DNA from 3 places in the Dyadobacter sp. BE31 genome. Region 2 is predicted to be linked to each of the others. Evidence: riboswitches for the same ligand, from Rfam matches in the RefSeq annotation. Region 2 holds a riboswitch; each other region holds the start of a gene.
What was found. A riboswitch is a leader RNA that binds a small molecule or an ion and turns the genes downstream of it on or off. The one in region 2 is predicted to bind cobalamin.
Positions count from the first base shown of each region.

Region 1: another riboswitch for cobalamin. It lies ahead of metE (5-methyltetrahydropteroyltriglutamate--homocysteine S-methyltransferase); the one in region 2 lies ahead of J2Y43_RS00750 (hypothetical protein).
Region 3: another riboswitch for cobalamin. It lies ahead of J2Y43_RS07525 (TonB-dependent receptor domain-containing protein); the one in region 2 lies ahead of J2Y43_RS00750 (hypothetical protein).

Region 1 covers NZ_JAVDXA010000004.1:596,930-599,194, forward strand. The annotation lists gene metE (5-methyltetrahydropteroyltriglutamate--homocysteine S-methyltransferase) at 1-1,247, opposite strand, end outside; cobalamin riboswitch at 1,468-1,693, opposite strand; gene J2Y43_RS23140 (glucosamine-6-phosphate deaminase) at 1,849-2,265, opposite strand, start outside.
Region 2 covers NZ_JAVDXA010000001.1:176,545-178,809, forward strand. The annotation lists gene J2Y43_RS00740 (cobyrinate a,c-diamide synthase) at 1-282, opposite strand, end outside; gene J2Y43_RS00745 (hypothetical protein) at 323-487, shown strand; cobalamin riboswitch at 451-653, opposite strand; cobalamin riboswitch at 731-929, shown strand; gene J2Y43_RS00750 (hypothetical protein) at 1,031-1,684, shown strand; gene J2Y43_RS00755 (TonB-dependent receptor) at 1,687-2,265, shown strand, end outside.
Region 3 covers NZ_JAVDXA010000001.1:1,789,936-1,792,200, reverse strand. The annotation lists gene J2Y43_RS07525 (TonB-dependent receptor domain-containing protein) at 1-1,109, opposite strand, end outside; cobalamin riboswitch at 1,099-1,300, opposite strand; gene J2Y43_RS07520 (DMT family transporter) at 1,365-2,265, shown strand, end outside.

The DNA of each region.
Region 1 (2,265 bases), on a different contig from region 2:
TCTCGCACTTCACTAACCCGTGCTTTCACCGCCGGTTTGTGGATCAATGCAGATGTGCGGCGGCTTGTAATAGCCTTTTGATTGTCCAGAAATGCACTATCAATTGCATAGTCGGCCGTTGCAAGCCTTGCCAATGTAGTCACCTCATTCAGTTTCTGTTTTGCAAATGCCAGCCAGTTTTTAATCTCCGGCGTTAGTACCGCTTCATTTTTTTCCAATTCCAGATCATAAGGGCTATGCAGCAACGACGATGACGGTGCCACCAAAACCCGCTCTTCTCCCAGCACATTTACAGCTGCTTGAATCCATTCTAGCGACTTTTGATAATCGTTTTTCCAGATATTCCGGCCATCTACAACGCCCAACGAGAGCTTTTTGGTGGAAGATATAAATGCTTCCTCCCCCAGAATCTGCGGTAAAGTCTCTGCACCGCGCGTCAGGTCCAAATGCAATGCATCCACCGGCAATGCGGTCGCGATCGCGAGGTTATCTTCCAGCGGTCCAAAATAGGTTGTTACCAGAATGCGCAGCTTCGGAAACGCCTCTCTGATCTGATTGTACGCACTCAGAAATGCCAGTTTTTCCTTTTCATTCAAATCCAGCACCAATCCCGGTTCATCAAGCTGTACCCATTCGGCTCCTCTCGCTGCGAGTTCTTTGAGTATGGATATGTAAACAGGTAAAAGGCTATCCAGCAGGTCAATGCGATCAAAGCCGCCTTCCTTTTCTTTACCCAAAAGCAAATAGGTAACCGGCCCGAGCAGCACAGGTTTTGTGAGAATGCCTTTTTGCAATGCATCTTCAAATTCCAGCAAAACCTTTTCCGAATACCGCTTGAATTTCTGGTCCTTCACAAACTCGGGCACGAGGTAGTGATAGTTGGTATCGAACCATTTCGTCATCTCCATTGCATTGATATCCAGCCCGTTTTTCTGATAGCCACGGGCCATCGCGAAATAGAGGTCGAGCTCCTTGTTCGACTTGCCATCGAGCAACTGGTGGTAACGCTCAGGAATGGCGCCGACCATCAGTGAGGTGTCGAGGACGTGGTCATAAAGCGAAAAATCATTGGAAGGAATGAGGCCGATACCTGCATTCTGCTGCGTTTCCCAGTTCTGGTGGCGGATCTTCCGGGCAGTTTTCTGCAATGCATCGCGGTCGATGGTACCGGCCCAGAATTGTTCGTTAGCCTTTTTGAGCTCGCGAAGGCTTCCCACGCGCGGGTAGCCGAGGTTGTGTGACAACATACTTTTTTGTGTTTAAAGAGTTAATAAAAACCCTGTGAAAACACCCTCCCATCCCGACAAAACGCCTGTTGCGGACGATCGCCGGCACTTCATTCCATCGCGGCAACGGGGCTACCCTGCGAAACGAACAGATACAGTTTCCCCAAAACAGCCGGGTAGCCTGTGGTACTGCAATAAAATGTGGTAAATCAATGCTTGACTGCTCCCCACCCGTGAGGGAAAAGCCATTGAGGATGATGGCAAGTCTCCTGGCTTGTATCATTTTTACCGCCCTTCTCGCCGCGCCGGGGCGCTGCAATGGGACGCGAGGGTAAAAACAGGCCCTGAATGCTCAGAGCGGATACTTACAGTAGCACGACTGCCCGTGAATTGCACACGGTTCCTTTTTGTTTTGCTGTTTTTGGCTGAGGGGTCCAAAAGCAAAAACCATCACCCCGATTGACGGGCGTTCACAAAGAACTGCGTCAAATTTAGGCGGAAGGCGCATTCGGCTGTAAATGGTCACCCAATTTCAGTGAAGTGAGTAGAAATTAGCCTTTCGGCAGGATAAAATATCTTATTTGGAGTAAAATAAATGGCGTTAAAAGTGATTTCGTATCAGCTAAGAAATCGTTCCGGCCGCCTCCGCATCCAATATAAACTCCGCATTCAAATGATTCTGTAAAACCGTTGCCGGAAAATCCTTTGAAACGGGAAATGCCAATGCCCGCTGGATAACCGGGGCCTTCGCTTTGCCCGATGCCAGGAGAATAGCCGCTCGTGCTTCCAGAATGTGCCTTATACCAACAGTAATGCCACGTGTGAGGGTGGTGGGCTGTTTGAAATACTTCTGACCTACTTCAACGGTTACGGTATCGAGCTCAGAAATGTGGGCGTAGGTATCCCAAGGCGTGCCGGGCTCGTTGAGGGCTAGGTGGCCGTTCATGCCTACGCCTAATATGATAAGATCGAGGCCTCCGAGGCTTTCCACCACTTTGTTGATGCGGTCGCATTCGGCTTGCGGATCGAATGCTTTGCC
Region 2 (2,265 bases):
CCCCATCACGCCCTCGGTTACACTCACGTCCGCGCGGGACGCATAACGCTCGTACACCTCACGCATATGTGCTTCCGAGGCCATAAAAGTATCCAGGTTCAGCCCTGGCCGCCCGGCCGCTGTACCGTGGTGGATCGTGTCGATATAATCCGGCCCGCATTTGAACGCCTGCACTTCAAGCCCTCGGTCCCGCAGCGCACGCAGCAGCCCCAGGGTCAGCGTAGTCTTCCCCGAATTGCTCGATGGCGCGGATATCAGGAAACTGGATTTTGGAGCAGACATCTTTCAACAATCGGTGAATTGGAAGTTCTGACAACTTCAAATGCATTCGACAGTAAAAGAAAACAGAAAGGAATTCCCCGGCAGCAACGCGCCAGGCGAGCGTCGTACCGCAAAACGGGTGAAAACCGACGAATATCCAAACCAGACCCTGCTTCATACCGCGAAAGCATTGTCAACAAGGAAAAGGATGGGTGTTCTGGCTTAGGTCAATGATTGAATGAGTGAATGATAGAATGATTGAATAGTAAATATTCGGTCATTCGGTCATTCGGTCATTCAGACATTATCACCTCACAGTTGCGCGACAGCTCGTGGATTTACACGATTCCCCCGGAATGCGTTGATACGCAATCCCTTTTCCTGTTGGAGAAGTATGTTAAAGAACTTTTAATGCTGCAAAGTTAGCGGTATTCGGCTATTTTTCTGGCTTATCTCCGACAAAAACACCTAGCTTTGCATATTCATTGGTTCGCGCCTCCGGCGTGATTAAAAGGGAATCCGGTGCAAATCCGGAGCAGTACCCGCTGCTGTAAGTTCACGAAACGATGTTCTTGTTAGATGTCACTGGGAGATAATTCAATCATTCCTCCCGGGAAGGCGCAAGAGCTGAACGAGCCAGAAGACCTGCCGTTGAATGATCCGGTTTTGCTTTCGGGAAGAAAGGCAAGAGGAAGCGGCAGGCTGCGTTGCGGCCAGGCTAGTCCCTGCATTCTCCCATAAGTTATCTGTTAATTTATGCGGAAACCCAATGATTCACTATTTACTTATTGATTCTCTGCTCCTTGGCGTGCAGCATTCCTTCGAACCCGACCATATGGCTGCGGTTTCGGTTCTGGCGACAGAAGAGAACGAGGCCCAACGAAGCCCGGCCCAACGAGGTCCATCCCTCCGATGGAAACTCATCTGGCGGTCCTCGCACTGGGCGCTGGGGCATTCTCTTACGCTGATTTTATTCGCCATTTTGGTGCTTTTGCTCAAATCGACGATGTCGCTGCACATTGCCGACCAGGTTGAGCTACTCGTAGGCCCGCTGATGATCTGGCTCGGTCTTATGGCGATCCGCCGGAATTTCAGAACCGAAAAACCTGCATCGGCACCGGCCGAACGCAAGGTAAGCCGCTCGTTCTGGGTGGGCATGGTGCATGGCCTTGCGGGTACAGGCGGAGCGTGCGCGGTAGCGCTTACACTTGCCGCGCGTGACGCCATGACAGCCGTTTGGATCATTGTACTGCAAAGCATCGGCATTATTCTCTCCATGTCGGCATACGGCTATTTTTTTGCCTTTTCCATCGGCCGTTTTGCCGGAAAGCGCGAACGTTTTCTGATGATCGTCAACTACGCGGTCGGTGCATTCTCCATCCTGATCGGCGCGATAACTCTCTTTGAATCATTTCAATTTTAACAATGCATATTTCATTCTACCGCCCCGCCCGCATTTCCGCCAGCGGACTGATTCTTTCCATCCTCGCCATTTCAGCGCTGCCCACCTCGACGGTATTAGCCCAGGAAAGCATCACCGATTCTTCCGGTAAAAAACTGCTCGACCCGGTCGTGGTAACCGCCACCCGTTTTGAAACAAAAAAAGAAAAGATCGCTCAAAAACTGAATATTATCTCGAAAGAGGATATTCAAATGACGCCGTCCAACGACCTGACCGACATTGTCCGAAAAACGGCCGCGGTGGATGTAATCCAGTATCCCAATTTGTCTTCCGGAATCGGCATCAGGGGCTTTCGTCCGCAGTTTTCAGGGTTAAATCAAAGGACGTTACTACTTATCGACGGCCGCCCGGCGGGCGCTACCAACCTTTCGCAGATCAATTTGAACGGCGTAGAACGGGTTGAAGTACTGAAAGGACCCGCATCGTCATTGTACGGCTCGCAGGCCATGGGCGGGGTGATCAACGTCATTACCCAACGCTCCAAAGGTACGCCAGGCGGTAATGCATACCTGGAATACGGAAGTTTCAAGACATTACAGGCC
Region 3 (2,265 bases), 1.6 Mb from region 2:
AGCGCATACCCGGGCACGCGCGAGCGATAATGTGTCCATTCTCCCCCGGTTTTGACGGAGACCGGATTGGCCTTACCTCCCAGACTTAGCGTAAAGTCCTTTTCAATCCTTGAAGCGAACTTGTCAGTTACCGAATGGTCGGGGTGGGAGAGGTCGCCTTTGGCATAATCGATGATGTCGCGTACCCAGGCTGTGCGTAGCGTGAGCGTGCGTACCTGGTAGCGGACCATCGTGCGATAGGCGGTGGTACGGGTCATTTCACGGCCTTGTACATCGTCGGGCGTCAGCGTCAGTTTATTGTCGGTGAGCCAAACGTGCGCGGAAATTTCCTGGTCGTTTTGTGAGCGTAGGAACAGGTCCTGTACAATGCCCTTTTGAAAAGTTTCGGTAGGCAGGAGTGCATACGTGTTCCGGGTTGGCTTCGGGTAGTCGTTGTTCATCCTGCCATAGTAAAGTGCCGTTTTGCCGGAGAATGCCCACGCGTTGTTTAGCGGGAACGCATATCGGATATCCGTTCTGCTCTGATGGTTGTGGAAGCTTTCTCGTTGTCTGCCGTCAGACACGTAAAGCGGCGTGACCGATGCACGGCTGTCAAGCAAAATGCTCCCGCCGACGGCATCGGAGCCCACAATGCTGGCCGAGGAGCCATACTGAACCGAAAGCTGGTCGAAACCTGCTACTGGAATGGTAGAGAAGTCCGTTTGTCCAAGCGTGGGCGCATTGATATTGAGCCCGTTCCACAAAACGGCGGTATGGTTGGCGGAGGTGCCCCGGAACGACGCGGTGCTGAGCTGACCAGGTCCGTAATTTTTAAATGCAATAGGGGTATATGCGGACAAAATGTCGCCAATATTCTGATAGCGTACTTGCGCGAGCGAAGCGGAGTCGATGCGCTGGATTTTCAGGCCGCTCATGAATTTTTGTGGGACAAATCCCTTCACAATGACGGGGTCGAGGGCAATGGAGTCTTTTTGTGCATAAACCGGCAACGCCAGTGCAAAACTTGCCCATAACATCCAGTAACCCACAAATCTCCGGTCGGTAAACACTCTAAATCGCAAATGATTGGCGGTGATCTTCTGTTTTTCCTCCGAAAACGATCCGATCAAATGCTCTGGCAGGTCTCCTGGCTCGTCTTTCGCACCCGGAGCCTTCCCGTCGCAGGACAGTGGCATGAAGAATCGGGCACGTGTTGGCAGACTTACAGTTGCGGGGACAGCTTCCGGTACTAGCGGAATTCCCTATTAAGCCTAATCGCTGACTAGAAGCAGCTTATGGCACCAAGCGGGTGCAAAGGTAGGTATTTCCCCCGACTTTTCGTTGTCTGCGATAACCGCTATCTTTGCGGCAAATTCTGATTGCTTTTGGCCGCTTCTACTGAAAATTTCCCGACCGCATCCTCCCTGAAAGGCATTTACCTCATGCTGGGCGCCGCATTTTTTTTCTCGCTCACATCCGCGATCTCGAAATGGCTGGGGAGGGAATTTCATATCGTACAGCTGGTTTTTTTCAGAAATATCGTTGGGGTGGTTTTTATCATCAGCAGCATCTGGCAACGGCCGCTGAGGCAGGAAGGCGGAAAGTTGGGACTGCTTGTTTTCAGAGGAGTTGTAGGTACGTTGTCGCTCTACATGCTTTTTTATGCGATCCAGACGCTTGGGCTCGGCCGGGCCTCTACCTACCAATATACCTACCCTATTTTTCTGGCGCTTTTCTCCTGGCTGCTCATCGGCGAAACGCTGAATGGGAAGGAGTGGATGGCCATATTCGTCGGTTTTACCGGCATTTTGTTCGTTTTTCGTCCCGATTTGTCGTCGTCGCTGCGAGATAATGCATTAGGCTTGGGTAATGCGCTGCTGACGGCCATTTCTTACCTGTCGATCCGTCAACTCGGCGTCGTGTACGACACGCGCGCGATCATCCTTTCATTTATGCTTAGCGGGATTGTAATGCCTATTCTGTCGATGCTGGTCGGTACGTATTACCCCATGGAGCATTTGGATTTTCTGATAGGTACATTCAAATGGCCGGAGAATGCCTGGCAATGGTTGGGCTTTCTCGCATTAGGCCTTACCGCGCTTTTAGGCCAAAAAATGCTCACGCAATCATTTACCTACGATAAAGCGGGGCGTGTCGCAGCGGTGGGTTATTCCAATATCCTTTTTTCGGTATTGATCGGCTTTTTGATGGGAGAGGCTATTCCCACGCTTTCGATGCTAACGGGCATGCTGCTGATCATCACGGGCGGTATTCTGGTGTCTTTGG